Regions from separate parts of the Solicola agrisoli genome, predicted to be linked through region 3. Evidence: riboswitches for the same ligand, from Rfam matches in the RefSeq annotation. Region 3 holds a riboswitch; each other region holds the start of a gene.
The links. A riboswitch is a leader RNA that binds a small molecule or an ion and turns the genes downstream of it on or off. The one in region 3 is predicted to bind cobalamin.
Positions count from the first base shown of each region.

Region 1 (7,274 bases), on a different contig from region 3:
CTCGGCGTCGAGGTCGGGGGCGGAGCGGGCGATGCGCAGCACCTCGGCGAGGTCGACGTGCTCGGCCACCTGGGCGGCGAGCCGGTCGAGGGCCGCGGCGGCGTCGCCGCGCTCGGCGGCGGGCACCAGACCGAGGTGGCGCGACGGCGCGCTGACGCCGTCGTCGCGCGCGAGCACGCCGAGCACCGGGACGCCGGTGGCCTCGAGCGCCGAGACCACCTCGGCACCGTGGCGGGGCGAGCCGACCTTGTTGAGGATGACGCCCGCGATGCGCACGCGCGGGTCGAACGTCGCCATGCCGTGCACGACCGCGGCGATCGAGCGCGACGCCGACGACACGTCGACGACCAGGACCACCGGCGCCTGGATGAGCCCGGCGACGTGGGCGGTGGACGCGAACCCCTCGCGTCCGAGCGCGCCGTCGAACAGGCCCATGACGCCCTCGACCACGGCGACGTCGGCCTGCCTGGGCGTCGCGGCGCCGTGGAGCAGCAGCGGGACGAGCCGCTGCTCGCCCACCATGTGCGGGTCGAGGTTGCGGCCGGGACGGCCGGTGGCGAGCGCGTGGTAGCCGGGGTCGATGTAGTCCGGGCCCACCTTGTGGCCGCTGACCTCGTGGCCGGCGCGGCGCAGCGCGGCCATCAGCCCGGTGGCGACGGTGGTCTTGCCGTGGCCCGACGCGGGCGCGGCGACGACGACACGGGGGAGCGGGGTCACCACTCGATCCCCCGCTGGCCCTTCTGGCCCTGCTCGAAGGGGTGCTTGACCTGCGTCATCTCGGTGACGAGGTCGGCGAGCTCGACGATCTTGGGGTCGGCCCGGCGTCCGGTGATGACGACGTGCTGCTGCCCGGGGCGGTTCGCGAGCGTCTCGACCACGTCGTCGACGTCGATCCAGCCCCAGTTGATCGGGTAGGTGAACTCGTCGAGCACGTACATCCGGTGCGTCTCGGCGGCGAGGCGGCGCTTGATCTCCTGCCAGCCCGCGAGCGCGTCGGCGGCGTGGTCGGTCTCGTCGCCGTCCTTGCGCGACCACGACCACCCGGCGCCCATCTTGTGCCACTCCATCGGCCCGCCGACGCCCTCGCGCTCGTGCAGGTCGGCGAGGGTCTCGACGGCGGTCTGCTCGCCGATGCGCCACTTGGCGGACTTGACGAACTGGAACACCCCGACCGGCCAGCCCTGGTTCCAGTGGCGCAGCGCGAGGCCGAACGCGGCGGTGCTCTTGCCCTTGCCGTCGCCGGTGTGGACGATCACGAGCGGCCGGTTGCGGCGCTGCTTGGTGGTGAGGCCGTCGTCCGGGACGGTGGTGGGGACTCCCTGGGGCATCAGGCGGCCCTTCCTGCGACGGCGTCGGCGCCCTGGCGGACGACGGCGGCGAGCTGCTCGGCGGCGATCTCGCCGAGGGGGACGTACGCGGCCTGGAGGTGGTCCGACAGCGTCCTGGCCAGCCCCATCCGGAACCGGCCGGTCTCGCAGTCGACGACCATGCTGGCGACGCCCTGCGCGGCAAGGTGGTCGGCCATCTGCCGCGAGCGGCCGACGGCGTCGGCGCCCGCGGTGGCGCGGCCGTCGGTGACCACCACGAGGAGCGGGCGGCGCCGGGGGTCGCGGATGCGCTCCAGGCGCAGAGTCTCGCTGGCGGTCCACAGGCCCTCGGCGAGCGGCGTGCGTCCACCGGCGGGCAGCTCGCGCAGGCGGGCGGCGGCGATCTCGACCGAGCCCGTGGGCGGCAGGTCGAGCGCGGCTCCCTGACCGCGGAACGTCACCAGGCCCACCTTGTCGCGGCGCTGGTACGCGTCGAGCAGCAGCGACAGGACGGCGGTCTTGACCTGCTCCATCCGGCGACGCGCGGCCATCGAGCCGGACGCGTCGACGCACAGCAGCACGAGGTTGGACTCGCGTCCCTCCTTGACCGCCAGGCGCAGGTCACCGCCCCGCAGGGACAGGCCCGGGCCGGAGGCGCCCCGCGAGCGCTGGTGCGGCGCGGCCGCGCGGATCGTCTCGAGCAGGTGGATCGCGCCGGGCTCGCCGTCGGGGCGGCGCGCGCCGACGGTGCGTCCGCTGGTGGTGAGGGCGCGCGAGCGTCGTCCGGCCTCGCCGGCGCCTGCGCCGGGCACCTGGAACAGGCGGGTGCGGTACGCCTCCTGGGGTGCGACGACGCTCGTCGGCGACTGCCCGCCCTGCTGGTCGCCCTGCGGCTCCGGCTCGGGCTCGGGGGCGGGCTCCTGCTCGGCCTCGGCGGTCTGGTTCGGCGGCTGGTCGGTGGGCTCGGTGGTCTCCGGCGGTGCCTCGCCCGGCTGATGCGGGGGAGCGTCGGCCTGCTCGGGCTGGTCGTCGTCGGCGTCGCCGCCGGGCTCGTCGTCCGGCGCGGGCGACGGCGGGTCGGGCTCGGGCTCGTCGTCGCCGAGGATCGCGTCGAGGAGGTCCTCGTCGATGCCCGGGGCGTCGAACGGGTTGCGGCGGCGGCGGTGCGGGATCGCCAGTCGTGCGGCGGCGCGGACGTCGGCGCGGGTGACGGCGAGGCGTCCCTGCCAGGCGGCGTGGGCGACGGCGGTGCGCGCGGTGACGATGTCGGCGCGCATGCCGTCGACCTCGAACGCCGCGCAGACCTCGGCGATCTTGGTGAGCACGTCGAGGCCGAGCTCGACGTCGTCGAGGACCGCCTGCGCCGTGGCGATCCGCTCACCGAGCTCGCGCTCGGCGCCGGCGTAGCGGGCGGTGAAGGCGGTGGGGTCCTGCTCGTAGGCCAGGCGGCGGCGGACGACCTCGACGCGGACCGACGGGTCGCGCGGCGCGGCCACCTCGACGGTGAGGCCGAAGCGGTCGAGCAGCTGCGGGCGCAGCTCGCCCTCCTCGGGGTTCATCGTCCCGACGAGCACGAACTGGGCGGCGTGGCTCACCGAGACGCCGTCGCGCTCGACCGTCGAGCGGCCCATCGCGGCGGCGTCGAGCAGGAGGTCGACGAGGTGGTCGTGCAGCAGGTTGACCTCGTCGACGTAGAGGATCCCGCGGTGCGCGGCGGCGAGCAGGCCGGGCTCGTACTCGCTGACGCCGCTCGTCAGGGCCTTCTCCAGGTGGATCGAGCCGAGCACGCGGTCCTCGGTGGCGCCGACGGGCAGCTCGACGAGGCGCACGGCGCGCGTCGACGTCGGGGCGTCGGCGGCGAACGGGCCGTCGGGGCTGAGGGGCGACGGGTCGGCCGGGTCGCTGGAGAACCGGTCGGCGGTGATCACGTCGATGGGCGGCAGCAGGTCGGGCAGCGCGCGGACCATCGTCGACTTGGCGGTGCCCTTCTCGCCGCGCACGAGCACGCCGCCGATGGCCGGAGAGACGGCCGACAGCGTCAGGGCGAGGGCCATGTCGTCGGCGCCGACGACGGCGGTGAACGGGAAGCGGTTCATCGGGTCGCCTCCGGGCGTCGGGTCCAGCGCTCGGCGTGGACGGCGTGACCCAGCGGACGGCGCTCGCGCCAGCCGTGCCGGAGCAGGTCGGGGGTCTCCTGCAGCTGCTCGACCGGGCCGATGCACAGCCACGCGACGGGGCGGACGTGCGTGGGCAGCCCGACGAGGGAGGACAGGAACGGCTCGCGGTAGAACGACACCCACCCGACGCCGAGGCCCTCGGCGGTGGCGGCGAGCCAGAGGTTCTGGATGGCCAGGCACGTCGAGTACAGGCCGGTGTCGGCGATGGTGTGGCGCCCGAGCGGCGACGGACCGCCGCGCGTGGGGTCGTACGTCACGACGACGCCGGCGCTCGACTCGCGGACGCCCTCGACCTTGATCGGCGCGAACGTGGTGGCGCGGTCGTCGTCGAGCGAGTCGGCGTACGCGGTGCGCTGCTGGACGACGTGGTCGGCGAACGTCCCGCGGGTGGCGGGGTCGCGGACGACGACGAAGTCCCACGGCTGGGTGAGCCCGACGCTCGGCGCCTGGTGGGCAGCGCCGAGGACGCGCATCAGCACGTCGTCGTCGAGCGGCTCGCCGGAGAACTCCGCGCGGACGTCGCGGCGCCTGCCGATGACGTCGTAGAGGTCCGTGGAGAGGTGGGTGGTGCCGATCACTGAACAGGCTCCCGCTGTCGTGGACGGTTCGGTGGCAGCGTCCCGGGGCCGGTCTTCGGACTTCCTGATCGTCACCCACCGACCGCCTTCCCGGGGCTCTCGTCCCAGTGGCTGCGCTCTCGCGCCGGTCGGCGGCTCCCAGGTCACCGCAGCGGGCCTGTGCCGGACTCCCACCGGCTTCCCGATTATCCCCTGACGGGGCACCTCGGTCGTGCTGCCGCCCTCATCGTAGACCCGGGACCGGGGCTGCTCGCGAGCCCGTCCACGGCCTAGGGTTGCGGGCCATGGCCCCGCTCGTGCACGTCGTCGGGATCGGTGCGGACGGCTGGGAGGGCCTGGCGCCGGGTCCGCAGGCACTCGTCCTCCACGCCGACGTGCTGCTCGGCGGCGCCCGGCACCTGGCGCTCGTCCCCGACGTCGCCGGTCAGCGGCGCGAGGCGTGGCCGTCGCCGCTGCGCGAGGGACTCCCCGCGCTGCTCGCCTCGACCGAGGGCAGGGCCGTCGTCGCGCTCGCGTCCGGCGACCCGTTCGTCTCGGGCATCGGCGCGACGCTCGTCGACCTGCTGGGCACCGCCGGCGTCGTCGTGCACCCGCACGTGTCGTCCGCCGCCCTCGCCGGCGCGCGGATGGGCTGGCCGTCAGAGACGTACGACGTGGTGACGCTCGTGGGCCGCGACCCGTCCGTGCTGTCCCGCTGGGTGGCGCCCGGACGCCGGTTGCTGCTGCTGTCGTCCGACGGGTCGACGCCCGCCGTCGTCGCCGACCTGCTGACACGCCTCGGGTACGGCGCCAGCGCGATGACGGTGCTGGGCGACCTCGCCGGGCCCGCGGAGTCGCGCACCGACCACGCCCGCGCCGACGCCCTCGACGGCGACTCACCGCCGCTGAACGTCGTGGCGCTGACGTGCGCGGTGGACGACCCGGCCGTCGTCCACGCGTCCCTGCCCGGCCTGCCCGACGACGCGTTCGAGCACGACGGCCAGCTGACCAAGCGCGACGTCCGCGCGTCCGCCCTGGCCCGGCTCGCCCCGACGCCGGGCGAGCTGCTGTGGGACGTCGGCGCGGGCGCCGGGTCGCTCGGCATCGAGTGGATGCGGGCGCACCCCCGCAACCGGGCCGTCGCCGTCGAGGGCGACCCCGTCCGCGCCGAGCGGATCGCCCGCAACGCGTCGGCGCTCGGCGTCCCCGCGCTGCAGGTGGTGACCGGTCGCGCGCCCGACGCCCTGGCCGGGCTGCCCGCACCCGACGCCGTCTTCGTCGGCGGCGGCGCGACCGTCGACGGGCTGCTCGAGGCGTGCGTCGCGGCGCTGCGTCCGGGCGGTCGGCTGGTGGCGCACGGCGTCACGCTGGAGACCGAGGCGCGGCTGCACCGGGCGTACGTCGAGCACGGCGGGGAGCTGACCCGGCTGTCGGTGGAGCACGCCGACGCGATCGGCGGGTTCACCGGGTGGGCCCCGGCGCGCGCGGTGGTGCAGTGGAGCATGAGGGCGTGACCGTCCACTTCGTCGGCGCGGGCCCCGGGGCCGCCGACCTCCTCACCGTCCGCGCCGCCCGGCTGCTCGGCTCGACGCCCGTCTGCGTCTACGCGGGCACGTACGTCGACCCCGAGGTGCTCGCGCTGTGCCCCGACGACGCCACGCTCGTCGACACCCAGCACCTCGACCTCGACCAGATCACCGCCACGCTGGTCTCGGCTCACGAGGCCGGCCAGGACGTCGTCCGCCTCTGCTCGGGCGACCCGTCGGTCTACTCCGCGATGACCGAGCAGGCCCGCCGCCTCGACCTCGCCGGCGTGCCCTGGGACGTGACGCCCGGCGTCCCCGCCTACGCCGCGGCCGCCGCCCTCGTCGGCGCCGAGCTGACCGTGCCCGAGGTGGCGCAGACCGTCGTCCTCACCCGCACGCAGGCGCGGTCGACGAGGATGCCGGCCACCGAGGCGCTCCCGCAGCTGGCCGCGACCCGCGCCACCCTCGCCCTCCACCTCGCCATCACCCGCATCCGCGTGCTCGTGGACGACCTCGTCCCTGAGTACGGCGCCGACTGCCCCGTCGTCGTGGTGCACCGCGCGTCCCAGCCGGGCGAGCTGGTCCTCGTCGGGACGCTCGCCGACATCGCCGACGCCGTCGAGGAGGCCGGCCTGCGGCAGGCCGCCGTGATCCTGGTGGGTCGCGCGCTGGAGTCCGCGCAGGCCGTCGGCCAGTCCGTCGACGTCCGCGGCTCCCACCTCTACGACCCGGCCCGCCCCCGCCCCTCCTGACCCGGCGGTGGGTACGGCACCACGTCAGCGGCCCAGCGGTGGGTGTGCCCCCAGGATCGGCACGAAAGTGGGGCCATACCCACCGCCGGGCGCCGCGGTTCGGCCGCGGCGCGACCAGGGGTCCGGGAGGATGGACGCATGCCGCCCCGCGCCGTCCGAGCCCTCAAGCTGTTCGTCTGGACGGCGGTGCCGTTCGGCGTGGTGATGGGCCTGGTGTACGCCCTGGTCGACCTCACCGGCAGGGCGCCCGAGAACGCGTGGCGCACCGGCCTCGTCCTCGGCGCCGCGGTCGGCGTCGCGTTCGGGGTCGTGCTGACGGCCGTCACCCTCGTCGCCGACAAGCTGCGCCGCGACGCCACCGGCATCCCCCTCTCGGTGGGCACCCGGCCGACGCACCGGATGCGCGTCGAGCGCCCCGTCGAGCAGGTGGTCCAGCAGGCGCGCAGCGTGCTGTGGCACGTCACCGGCGCGACCGCCGCCGAGGACCCGCGCGCCGGGACGCTGAGCGCGACGACCCGCCCGAGCTGGTGGAGCTGGGGCGACGTCGTCACGGTCACCGTCCACCCCGACGGGCCCCACGCCGCGCTCGTCGAGGTGGCCAGCCGCCCGCGCCTGCGCGCCACGCTCGTCGACTACGGGTCCAATGCGGGCCACGTCCGCCAGGTCGCGCAGGGTCTCGTCCCACCCGCCTGAGGTCCCCGGGTTGCCGCTCCGGGCGCCCGGCGGGACGATCACCACGGAGCCCGCCGGGTCGCGGAGGGCACGAGCAGACAGGTGAGCCCGGTGGCGATGCGCGAGGCACGAGCACGGTGGACCGGATCGCTCCCCGACGGCGAGGGCGCCGTCACGCTGGCGACCTCCGGCGCCGCCGAGCTGGGGTTCAGCCTCGACCGGCGGGCCTCGGACACCCCCGACGGCACCGGCCCCGAGGAGCTCCTCGGCGCGGCCCACGCCG
Region 1 is NZ_JBMGQR010000017.1:36,345-43,618, forward strand. It holds gene ACI6PP_RS08680 (bifunctional hydrogenobyrinic acid a,c-diamide synthase/histidinol phosphate aminotransferase CobBC) at 1-720, opposite strand, end outside; gene cobO (cob(I)yrinic acid a,c-diamide adenosyltransferase) at 714-1,328, opposite strand; gene ACI6PP_RS08690 (VWA domain-containing protein) at 1,328-3,403, opposite strand; gene bluB (5,6-dimethylbenzimidazole synthase) at 3,400-4,062, opposite strand; cobalamin riboswitch at 4,109-4,267, opposite strand; gene cbiE (precorrin-6y C5,15-methyltransferase (decarboxylating) subunit CbiE) at 4,347-5,555, shown strand; gene cobM (precorrin-4 C(11)-methyltransferase) at 5,552-6,319, shown strand; gene ACI6PP_RS08710 (hypothetical protein) at 6,458-7,012, shown strand; gene ACI6PP_RS08715 (OsmC family peroxiredoxin) at 7,094-7,274, shown strand, end outside.
Region 1: it holds a riboswitch for cobalamin, as region 3 does, so the genes downstream of both, bluB (5,6-dimethylbenzimidazole synthase) here and ACI6PP_RS00340 (homocysteine S-methyltransferase family protein) in region 3, are expected to answer to the same signal.

Region 2 (4,754 bases), on a different contig from region 3:
GCGCCGGGTGGCAGGTAGCGGACGTGCGTGACGCCGTCGTGTACCTCGACGACGGCTCGTACGCCGTAGACGTCGGCGATCGTCCTCGGGTCGAGGACGTCGGTCGGAGGTCCGGCGGCGACGGCACGTCCGTCGCGCAGCACCACCACCTCGTTGCAGAACATCGCCGCGAGGTTGAGGTCGTGCAGCGCGACGACGGTGGTGACCGGCGTGCGCCGGACGAGGGCGAGCAGGTCGAGCTGGTGGCTGACGTCGAGGTGGTTGGTGGGCTCGTCGAGCAGCAGCTCGGTGGGCTCCTGCGCCAGCGCCCGGGCGATCTGGACGCGCTGCCGCTCGCCGCCTGACAGCGTCCGGTACGGCCGGTCGAGACGGTCGGCGACGTCGGCGTGCTCGGCCGCGCGGCGCACCGCTGCGTCGTCTTCGGCGGTGGTGCCCGACCACGGACGGTGGTGCGGGATTCGGCCGAGCGCGACGACGTCGGAGACGAGCAGGTCCTGCTCGGTGCCGGTCTCCTGCTCGACGACGGCCACGCGCCGCGCCACCTCGCGCCGACGCAGCGACGTCAGGGGCGCGCCGTTCAGCTCGACCGCACCGCTGTCCGGGCGGCGCAGGCCGGCGAGCAGTCGCAGCAGGCTGGACTTGCCCGAGCCGTTGGGTCCGAGCAGGCCGACGGTCGAGCCCGGTGCGGGGTCGAGCGAGACGCCGTCGACGATCAGCCGTCCGCTGGCTGACCACGACACGTTGCGTGCGGAGAGCGTCATCGGCGCCTTCCCCGCCGCAGCAGGATGACGGCGAAGGCGGGCACGCCGACGAGTGCGGTGGCGACGCCGACGGGCAGCTCCTGCGGGTCGAGGACGGTGCGCGCGGTGGTGTCGACCCACACCAGGAAGATCGCGCCGGCCAGCGCGGTCGTCGGCAGCAGCCGGTGGTGGCGGGTCCCGACCAGTGCGCGGGCCGCGTGCGGCAGGACGAGTCCGACGAAGCCGATCGCGCCGGACGTGCTGACGATCACCGCCGTGATCAGCGCGGTGACGGTGAGCAGCAGTACGCGCACGACGCCGACGTCGATGCCGAGGGTGGACGCTGCGTCCTGCCCGAACGCGAACGCGTCGAGGGCCGAGGCCGTCAGCAGGCACACCACGAGCCCGAGGCCGACGACGGCCGTGCACACCGCGACGTCGGTCCAGCTCGCGCTGCTCAGCGACCCGAGCAGCCAGAACAGGACGCCGCGGGTCTGCTCGGCGTCGGCGGCGGTGAACACGATGAACGACGTCAGCGCCGAGAACAGCTGGGTGGCGGCGACGCCCGCGAGCACGACTCGGTCGGTGGTGCCGCCGGCGGCCCATGCCAGGGCGAGCACCAGCGCGAATGCGACGAGGGCGCCTGCGAACGCGCCCGTCGTGAGGCCGACGGCACCGGCGCCCACTCCGAGGACGACGACCGTGACGGCCCCGGTCGACGCGCCAGAGGAGATGCCGAGCACGAACGGGTCGGCGAGCGGGTTGCGCAGCAGCGATTGCAGGATCGCCCCGCACACCGCGAGGCCCGCGCCGCAGACCGCGGCGAGCAGCGTCCGGGGCAGGCGCAGGTCCCACACGATGCCCTGCTGGATGCGGCTCAGGTCGGTCGAGCCGAGCCCGGCCCGGTCGCCGACGACGCCGAGCACGTCGCGCACGGACATGTCGGATGGCCCGATGGTGATCGCCGTGGCGGCCGAGAGCACGAGTACGACGACGCCCGCGGCCCAGACCGCGGCCGTGGTGCCGGTGCCCCGGACCGCCGCGCCGGCCACCGTCAGCTGCCGAGACCGAGCTCGCGGATGCCTGCGGCGAGCTTCTCGGTGCCGTCGACGGTGCGGATCGAGGGGTTGAGGTCGCCGCCGGCCACCTGGACGTAGCGCTTCTCCTTCACCGCGGTCATCTCGCGCGTGACGGGGTTGGTCTCCAGGAACTTGATCTTGGCGGCCGCGGACTCCGCGGTCGGCTCTTGCGGGTGAGGTCGCCGAGCACCAGGACGTCGGGGTCGCGGTCGGCGACGGTCTCCCAGTTCACCTGCGGCCACTCCGAGGTGGTCTCGTCGAAGACGTTCGTGGCACCGAGCGCACGGGTCATGACACCGGGCGCACCGCAGCACCCGGCCAGGTACGGCGACTCGGCGTTGGCGAACCAGTAGGCGACGTCGACTCCGCTCGCGTCGATGGACTCGCTGGCGGCGGTCATCCGGGCCTCGAGGGACGCGACGAGCTCCTCGCCGCGCTCGGGGACGCCGAAGATCGTCGCCAGCTCGGTGATCTCCTCGTAGACGACGTCCATCTCGAGCCGGGACGAGCGTGCGCCGTCGTCCTCGCCGTCGTCGGTCTTGCCGCACTCGGCGGGCGACAGGTACGACGGGACGCCCAGCTTCTCCAGGTCGGCGGGCGTCGTGACGCCGCCCTCGCCGAGCGTCCCCGCGAAGGAGGCGGTGACGAGGTCGGGCTCGGTCTCGAGCACCCGCTCGTACGACGGCGCGTTGTCGGCCAGGCGGGGGATGCCATCGTTGGCCGCGGCGAGGTCGGGCAGGACGGGGTCGGTCCAGGTGGCGGTACCGACCATCCGGTCGCCCAGACCGAGCGACAGCAGGATCTCGGTCGAGCCCTGGTTCAGCGAGACGGCCCGCTGCGGAGGGGCCTCGACGACGACGTCGCGGCCGCAGTCGTCCACGGTGACCGGGAAGCCGGCGGCACCGCCCGACGCGGCGGGCTGCCCGGCGTCGTCCGAGGACGAGCCGCAGCCCGTCACGAGGACGCCGGCGAGAGCGAGGGACAGCAGGGCGGGGGTGGGGAGGCGCACGGAGGGTCCTTCGAGGTCGAGGACCCGGTCGCGTGGTCCTGCGGTGACCTCGCGACGGTGTGCCGCAAGGGCCAGCAGGTCTTCGGACTCGGGGTCGTCCGGGTCGAGACGCCTTCCCGGGCCGGTGGCCCAGTGGCTGCGGACGTGTCCGCGTGCCTCGCCCGTCGCCCACACCGCTGCGCGTCAGTCCCGGACTCTCACCGGGTTCCCTGCCCATCTCAATGGGTTGACTGGCACGCCGAACCTAGCAAACGCACAATGCCCACCGGCATGACTCCCGCAACCGGACGGTCTCGAACTGACGCCCGGTCACACTAGTTCGACGCGGATCAGCCCTACCCGCGATCGTCACCGGTGCCGCTTGCCCTAACCTCCCACGGCCGCCGGCGTTTCAGAATCGATCCCCTTCGGGACGCTGGCCGCCGTCCACGACCAGAAGGGAAGTGGCACCGGTCAGGGTTGGGCTCTGAGGTCCTATTGACGAGTTGGCTTGGGCGTTCCGAACGCGGTACACGGCGCGAGGCCCCGATCGTTTGACCCAGTAAGGTTCAAACGATTGGCTCGGTCTATCTCTGCGACGGTTCAAGAACGACGTGTGGCGAGTCCTGCGCCAATCGCGTGCTGCGGACACAGATTGGAGATGCGCGTGCCGTTGGTGTCGGTCGTGTCATGGAGCCCGACGCGGTTTCACGACGCCCTAGACGCGCGCGGGCTGTCGGCCAATGAATTGGCCACGATGGTAGGGGTTAACTCATCAACGATCCGCTCGTATCGGCGCGGCGCGACCGCTCCCAGCCCTCCGGTCCTGGTGCGGATTGCAGCAGCACTTGAGCTGCCGATCGCCGACCTCGCCCCAGCAAGCCCGCACCCGTCGCTGCATGAGTTGCGCTGGCTTGCTGGCCACACCGTTGCCTCGATCGCCGCGAAGGTCGAAGTCACCCGAGGTCAAGCAAGCGCCATCCTCGGCGGACGGGCGCCACTGAAGCAAACCGATAAGTGGGCACGTGCACTCGGGGTCAGCGAGATGGCTGTCGAAGCCGCAACCCGCAAAGTCCCCCATCGCTCCGAGGTTGGGCCACGCACGGTGGCTGACTCAGTGTCTGGGCCCCCAGACGCTTGGGCCTTGAGTGTGCGAGTCGCGTCCAGCACTCTGACAAAGCCCCTGACTCCGACGCAACTCAACGTCCTGCAGATGCTGTGCAGCGACCTGTCTACCATCAAGATGGCAGCCGAGCTCGGCGTCACCCGAAACACCCTTCGCACACACATTCGCAATGTCTACGCCCGCCTCGGACCCGAGGTGAATTCTCGTCGTGCCGCACGACGGTTCGTGCTTCGGGCCCTGTGACTCCATACCGACCGCAGGCGGCTCCCGCTGTGACAAAGGGTGCCGCCTATTCGATATTCGGCATGTTCGGCGGTCTAGGCCTGCGCCAAAGAATGCTGGACGATACTGGACCGGCGCGCCCACTGCGGTAACTTCTCCGAGGCCTGCAGCGGGACGCGTTCTGTTCATGGTGCGGGGCTATCGCTTCAGCGCGGCCGCACGGGCCATAGCCCCGACTTAGCCTCAGTGTGCCTACCTGAGAGGTGCGGGCGCCACTGACAGCGTGCGGTTGCGCGATCGGAATTCGGGGGTGCCAAACGCCCGCCGCAGGATCGGACCCGCAGCGTCGGCGCATGTCACGCGCAAGAGACAACGGTGGGGTCGGCCAACGACGGCAGATTCCTGACCGGTGGCGGACGTACGCCTGGGTCGCTCTCATCATCCTCGGCCTGGCCGCGGTGATCGTCAGTCGGATCCAGCGGGTCAATTGCCACCGGTCACGTCGCATCCGCCAGGAGATCCTCATCCGTGGGCGAAGGCTGGTTCCAACGGACAGACGACGAAGAACGGGGTGTGAAGTCGGCTCCTTCGCTGTCGGT
Region 2 is NZ_JBMGQR010000128.1:158-4,911, forward strand. It holds gene ACI6PP_RS22730 (ABC transporter ATP-binding protein) at 1-761, opposite strand, end outside; gene ACI6PP_RS22735 (FecCD family ABC transporter permease) at 758-1,792, opposite strand; gene ACI6PP_RS22740 (hypothetical protein) at 1,795-1,920, opposite strand; gene ACI6PP_RS22745 (ABC transporter substrate-binding protein) at 1,917-2,828, opposite strand; cobalamin riboswitch at 2,885-3,078, opposite strand; gene ACI6PP_RS22750 (helix-turn-helix domain-containing protein) at 3,469-4,176, shown strand.
Region 2: it holds a riboswitch for cobalamin, as region 3 does, so the genes downstream of both, ACI6PP_RS22745 (ABC transporter substrate-binding protein) here and ACI6PP_RS00340 (homocysteine S-methyltransferase family protein) in region 3, are expected to answer to the same signal.

Region 3 (7,274 bases):
CAGCTCGGCGCACGTCCGGGCCACCTCACCGAAGGTGCGCACCTGCCACCGCGTCGGCGGGGTGGGCGTCCACGCGCCGAGCTCGAGCGCGGCGCGGCGGTGCACCAGCAGCTCGAACCCGACCACGGACCGCCCGCCGTCGCCAGCCTCCACCCAGGGCGTGGTGGCGACCACGCCCTGGACGAGGACGTCGGTCCTGGCACCGACGGACAGGTAGGCCGCACGCTGCGAGACCACGGCTAGGCGTCCGCGCCGAGGGCCTTGATGTGGTCGGGCAACCGTCGGTTGTCCCCGTACATGAAGTGGTTCGACATGTTCTCCGAGAACCGGCTGGCCTCGACGGTCAGCCCGACCGCCTCGGCGACCTCGCGGACCAGCATCGGCGACGCACCGCAGCACACGCCGAGGTAGTTGACGCCCAGCGCGTGCGCATCGGCAGCGAACCGTCCGATCTCGTAACGGTTGGCGTACAGCGGGTCGAGCGCGGTCGGGAACGTGCGGCCGTGCGGCGACGGGACAGTGACGCCGCGGTCGTCGGTGAGGTTGAAGAACGTGGGCTCGGCCTCGGTGGTGCGGTATGGCACCGGGAGCGCGGCCACGTGGCAGCTGACGGCCTCGCGGATCTGACGCAGCCACGGCAGCATCGTCGCCGGCCCACGGAAGCAGTTCATCCCCACCACGTCGGCACCCGCCTGCTCCAGGCGCTGGCACGCCTCGACGATGCCGACGTCGTCGGTCATCACGTTCTGCGCCATCGGCGCGATGGTCAGCACAACGGGCAACCCGCTGGACTTGGCGACCTCCAGCGCGGCCAGCGCCTCGCCGGCGTAGTAGAAGGTCTCGCCGATGATCAGGTCGGCGCCCTCCTCGACGGCCCAGCCGACCATCTCGGTGAACATGCCCCGCACCTCGGTCTGCGCCGTGGGGTCGGACGGGTCCCACATGTTCGTGTTGGAGATGTTGCCCGCCACCAGATCACCGGGACAAGCGTCGGCGACCTGCCGGGCGATCCGCAGCGCGGCACGGTTCAGCGGTTCGAGCAGCTCCTCCTTGCCGATCACCCGCATCTTCTCGCGGTGCCCGTTGTAGGTGAACGCCTCGACGACGTCGCTGCCCGCGCGCTGGAAGTCGCGGTGCAGCGCGGCCAGGGCGTCGGGGTTCTCCAAGGCGACCTCGGGCACGAACTCGCCGGCGGTCAGGTAGCCGCGGCGCTCGAGCTCGAACAAGAAGCCCTCGGCGCACAGGACGGGTCCGGCGTCCAGGCGCTCGGTCAGGGTCGGGGTGTGGTCGGTGGTGATCATGTCGCTCATCTCCTCGTGAACGGTGCGGGAGGCGTCCGCGGACGAGGAGGTGGCCGACCACACGGCGACCGGCCGTGCGGAGCGGTCGAGCCGAGTCCTCGCGGCCGTGGACCACCGGGCATGGTGCCCAGCGCGCTGGCAGGTCTTCGGACTCGTGGGCGCTCTGCGTGTTCCTACCGGCCGTCGCTTCCCGGACCCGTCGGGTCCAGTGCTGATGACGGCGTTCGTTCCCACTCACCGCTGCGGGACAGTCCCGGAATCTCACCAGGTTCCCTCTTAGCGACCCCTCTGGCTGACGGGCCGAACCAGCTGCACCTCGGACGCTACCCCACTGCATCCGCGTCGGACCTTCGGTCGCCAGCATCTCGGTCCGTGAGCGGCCCCGCCCCGACCGCGCGCGTGGGTTCCTGGGTCGACGAACGCTGAACCTCGGTCGGAACAACTCCCCCGCCGGTCATCGGGCAACCGCGGGCGTTCCTCAAAGGGATCGTCGTGCGAAACAAACTGAACGGCCAAGTCAAGCCACGCAGAACTCGTTTTCCTCCGGATCCAACATGACGACATGGTCGAGCACTTCTCCATAGCTCTCTTCGCGGACCAGCGTTGCGCCGAGGGCGAGGAGTTGTGGCACCTTCTCTCGAATCAATCGCTCCCTCTGCACCATGTCCCAAGGACCTTCGCCGGCGACTCTGATGTCGATGTGGAGCCGGTTCTTGCTGGACTTTCCCTCCGGGACGCGCAGCCATCCGATGGCCGGGCCCCGACCTGCGGGATCGACGATGGATGCGCCGTCCGGATCCTCGAAGCCCGCCTCTGCGATGTACCCCAGCGCCGCGGCCCAGAACACCGCCAACCGGTGGGGGTCCTCCGCATCACAGCCAAGGGTCCAGTGCATAGCCATGCGCACAGGCTAAACCGGCCTTTGGACAGAAAGGTGCCGCCGCCGCCTGCGGAACGTCTGGCGGCGCCCCTCCCCCGCTGGCCATCGAAGCGGTCGATTGTTCCGCACGGGATCCCCATGCGGCAATTGGAACTGCCGACTGGAAGTGACCGCTGGTATCACCACTTGACGTCGAGGAACGACACCACCACCGCGACCACGCCTAGGAAGCCCGCGTAAGCCCCCACTGCCTTCACGGACCAGACACGAACTCCTTCGGGAGACTTCGGAACTGCGTGCTTTCCAAGCTGCTTCACCATCCAGCCACCCACACTGGTCCGAAGCATCGCGACGCTGATCGCCAACATGACAAGCCCGCCAAGCAAGCCGGGCACGAACACCGTCACGCCAATCCTCCTATCGACGAATGGAGACTGACATGCTGACAGGCCCGAGCTCGATCCGCGTGTGGTGGCAGGAGAGAAACTGCCAACCCACGGCGCAAAGACTTGCGCCGGCCACAACCCTCATGGCGCTTTCACAAATCTGGGGCTGCGCCCGCTCTTCATCGATTGCAGGAGCCGGCCGGCTGGCGACCGTCGTACGGAGGGACCGCCCCCTGCTAGTCACGACGAACGTGACCACAGCAGGATCGACTCGCGGAACTGCTCCACGCTCGCCACCTAGCGCGATACATCGCACCACCACGGATCGTCGGCCGATGCGGACTGGACGAACAGGAGTTGTGGCTCCTGGGCAGCGATGGGCGGGTTGCTCGTGGCATGGTGTGGGTGGCGTCACACGGCGGTTTGATCTCGGTGCGGCTCTCTGCATTCTCGGCGAACTACCGGCCCAACCGGAGGCCCACGCGCATGTGGGCTGCGGCTTTCGAGGGAGTCTCGGTCGAACAGCGAGCCGAATGCCCCACGGACCCGGAGGCGTGGCGAGACAAGAGCGAAACGTACTGACGACCACTGGACCAGGAGTGAGCGTGGACCGACGTGCCTGACCAGTCGCAGTCGGCCGGCGCCTCGGCGGGCGGCTACCGGACTGACATGAGCCGGGTGGTGTCGTCAGCTGCGCCGCTCTACATGGCCATGATCGCGGCGTCGGTGGCTGCCGTCGTGGATGCCGCCGTCCTGGGCAACACCAGTACTGCAGCGCTTGCGGCGTTCGCCTTGACCGGGGTTGTCTACTTCCCGGCAATCGCGACGGTGACCGGCGCCGTCCGCGGTGTGATGCCGTTCGTCTCCTCAGTCGGGGACGACCAGGCCGCACTACGTCGAGTCCTGGGTGACGGGACGTGGCTGTCGGTGTCCATTGGCGTGGTGGGCGCCGCAGCGGTCGCATCGGTGCCGCTCCTGGGGCGCGCCTCGGGTGTCCCAGACGCGACCCTCGACGCGCTCGGGGTCTTCCCCTGGCTGATGGCCGGCGTCGTGGTCCTGAGCTCGTTCGGGGCGATGGCGTCATCGAGCCTGGTGGGCATCGGTCGCAGCACGGTCGTGATGAGGGCCGGTCTTCTAGGTGCACTCACAACCATGGTGCTGTCCCCGCTGCTGGTACTTGGTCTCGGGCCGGTACCAGGGTTGGGGCTGGCGGGATCTGGACTGGCGCTTCTGGTCGCGTACGTCGCGACGCTGTCAGTGAACCTGCTTACGCTTCGCCGGTCACTGTCCTTCTCGATCGTCGGCACCTTGCGACGCCTGCCCAACGTTGGCCGGGTTCTCGAGCTGGCCAAGGTCGGCATTCCGATGGCTGGGACGGTCCTGGTGAAGTTCGGTGTCTTAGGAGTCGTCGCACTGGCGGCGTCACGCGTCGGCACCACCGCGGCGGCCGGCCACAGCATCGCCACCACCCTGGTCGGTCTCACCTTCAGTGCGTCGGTGGCGGTCGGGCAGGCCGGGATACCGCTCATCAGCGAGCGCGTGAACATCGGTGACCTTGCAGGCGTGCGTCGAGCCGCGATCGCCGGCTCGATCGTGGCTGGCGCGGTGGTCGCGACGCTGTGCGCGGCGCTGGTGGTCTTCGACGGTCCGGTTGCGCGGCTATTCAGCAGCGATCCAGAGGTGCTGTCCTTGATGCCGTCGCTGTTACCGGTGGTGGCGGTCGCGATCGTGGCCGACGGGCTGCAGGCCGTTGTCGGGTTCGGGTTGACCGGGCTCAAGAGAACATTTCCCGGTTTTGTGATCTCTTGCGTGTTCTACGCGGTGCTCGCGGTGGTTGCGCTCCCTGTGGCTCAGCACTTTGGTGTCGTCGGGCTGTGGGGGGCCGTCGCGGTCGTCAACGTCCTGTTGATCGTGGGCAGAGGGGTCGCCATGTGGCGAATTTCAGCTCAGCTGGAGTCCCGTACTGCGGGACGTGGCACGCGTGCATGACACCGGACACCCGACCCCCGCGGATCCCTCTGTCGCGAAGTACGTACGGTTCGAATCACCCGAGCCGAATGCTCGAGGGCACCACATCGGCGTCTTTGGGCTCGTCAACAGTCTCGCCCGCGACGGCCTGCTGACCCCACCCGAAGAAGCTTTCCGCCGGGCCACCAACGACTGGTTCGACCGGGCCTACACGGACCCATCATCAGTCGACGCCTCCATCTACAACCACGCCATCAACCCCGTAACGCGCTCGTGGTTCAAGACCAGCGCGCAGCACCTCATCGACCGCGTCGACGGATACCTGCGGATTCTCCGCGCACACGGCGTCGCGTACGTCCGGATCGAGTGCCACGACCCTGGCCCTGTTCTCTACGAGGACGCCCACCAGGTCGTTGCCGGGGCGCATGGCACCGCGTGGGCGGCCGCCGCGACGCCGCGAAGTCTGAGAGTGCCGGACGCGGTGGCCGCTGTCGCCGAATTGGTGCGAGGCCTAAACACACGCGACGACCTGGCGGTCCAGCACCAACAAGAGACACTTGCCTGGCTCTCGTCGACCGACGACATCTACAGGAGAGTGAAGCCCAAGACGCCGTCGCCGCATCTCGTCTCGTACTTCCTCGTTGTCGATCGTCCCAGGCGTCGGTTCCTGCTGTGCGACCACCGCCTGGCCGGTCGGTGGCTGCCAGCCGGTGGCCACGTCGAGCCGGGAGAGGACCCGGCCCAGACCGTGCGACGTGAGGCCAAGGAGGAACTGGGTCTCGACGTCGAGTTCGATCCCGTCGTCGGCGCCCGCCCCTTCTTCTTGACCGTCACCGAGACCGTGGGCGACCCCGACAGCACACACGTCGACGTCAGCCTCTGGTTCGCCGTCCGCGCAGACAGCAGCCTCGAGCTTGCGGCGGACGAACGGGAGTTCGCCGCCGTGCAGTGGTGGACCCGCGACCAGCTGTTGACACTCGACCCCGGCCGCGTCGAGCCACACCTCGTTCGGGCACTCGACGCGCTCAACGAGTCGGTCCGGTGACCTAACACCTCGAGTGCGACCTCTTCCACCCACTTCAGGTTGTGCAGCTGCGGCAATCCTCTGGACCGACGCGCCTCAGTAACCTCACGCGGAGCGTGACCGTAGCGGGAACGCTCTCTCCGGCACAGTGCAGGGACGCAACAACAACGGGAACCCCGACACCTCCCGCCGAGGAGTGAGTCCCCCGGACCCGGCCCGGCTCGAACGGGCAGCCACCCTCACCATGCGGCGGGCAGGGCACATCCTTACCGGGTAAATGCACCTTGGGCGGGTTCGGCTTCAGCCTAGACCGCGTGCGCAGAACGCATGGTCGGTCAGCGAAGATCTGAAGTCCCGAGAGCTGAACGACACCCGGGGCCACTCCCCTACTGGTCGGGGACGGCGGCCGGTGTCTCGGGGGGGATTCTCACGCGGGAACCGTGCCGGCGGCCAGCGGAAGTCAGTGACCGCCACGGTCGCCACTTCATCCGCGGCCACGAGCCGATGAGCTGTTAGCGCGACTCTTGGGACTGCCTAGCCGCCCGCAGAACCTTTCGCGCTTCCCGTCGCAGGGCATCAGCCTCACTCGATGTCACCCCAGTGAGGATCGAGAATCGCTCGCTACCGACCAGGTCAAGAACTTGGAGTATCGAGTTCGAGATGCACAGCAGATCAGTCTGCGCCAGTGCAACCAACACCTCATCGCTACTGCCTTCATCACCTGCACTTGGCGACGCAGACGAACCAATGAGTCGCATGCACCCATCTCAATCCGCGCCGGAAATGAGCGGATGTATCAAGGTGCGCGGATCTGATGGGCGCGATTCACACCGGCGCGGAGAGTCGCCGTAGCGGGATCGTCACGCGGAGCGTGACCATAGCGGGATCCTCACGTGGGTCATCAACGACGGCCACTACTGGCGAGGGTCGCTCTCCTGGCCTTCTGAGTGGTCGTTGCGGTGGTCTACATCTGCGGCTTGTTGGACGCCCGACGTGGACCGGCGAGCCCGCAGACGGCGGACGAGGTTGCGCACCATGCCACCCGCCAGCCCAATCCCCATGGCGAGCAATAAGTCCGCCCAGTACGGCCAATCCAGCGCCTTGACCAGAGGCATGAGCACGATGATCGCCACCGACACCATTGCGCCGATGCGAAGCACTCGACCAAGGGGGAAAGCCACGAAGTCGTCCGGTTCGCGAGTCGGGTATGGCATCAGAGGTACCTGCCAGTGACATACCACCATGTAGTCGCGATGGCGCCAGGAGCGAATGCGACCGCCCCGACAGCGGCCAGGGCCATCGACCCGCCGAGTACGCCAATCAGCGTCAGGAACAACCCTGGCAATGCCACGCCCAGGTTGTACCAACTCCAGAAAGCTCTCCGCCTGTTCGGCGGATGGTCCGGCTCTGTCATTGGTCATCCACCCCGGGCGTGCGTCGAGCACGCTTCCCCAAGATCCACGCGACCATGAACGCGACTGCCGCAGAAACTCCTGCGGCTGCTGGGAACGAGGCGTACCAAGGCCAACCCATGCCTTCCCCAAAGAATGGCTGTGCGAGCCAGATGGACCCGAAGGAAGCGACGTACACCCAGAACTGGTACCAGGACCACTGGCCCGGCTTGTGTTCACTAGTCACCCGAAGACGACCCTCGGCTGCGTCGTGCACGAATGGCCGGCTGTATCCACGCCACCCACAGGAACCAACTCACCCCT
Region 3 is NZ_JBMGQR010000001.1:69,371-76,644, forward strand. It holds gene ACI6PP_RS00335 (hypothetical protein) at 1-237, opposite strand, end outside; gene ACI6PP_RS00340 (homocysteine S-methyltransferase family protein) at 240-1,310, opposite strand; cobalamin riboswitch at 1,422-1,627, opposite strand; gene ACI6PP_RS00345 (VOC family protein) at 1,819-2,202, opposite strand; gene ACI6PP_RS00350 (hypothetical protein) at 2,361-2,588, opposite strand; gene ACI6PP_RS00355 (MATE family efflux transporter) at 3,237-4,556, shown strand; gene ACI6PP_RS00360 (NUDIX hydrolase) at 4,549-5,580, shown strand; gene ACI6PP_RS00365 (hypothetical protein) at 6,474-6,692, opposite strand; gene ACI6PP_RS00370 (hypothetical protein) at 7,190-7,274, opposite strand, start outside.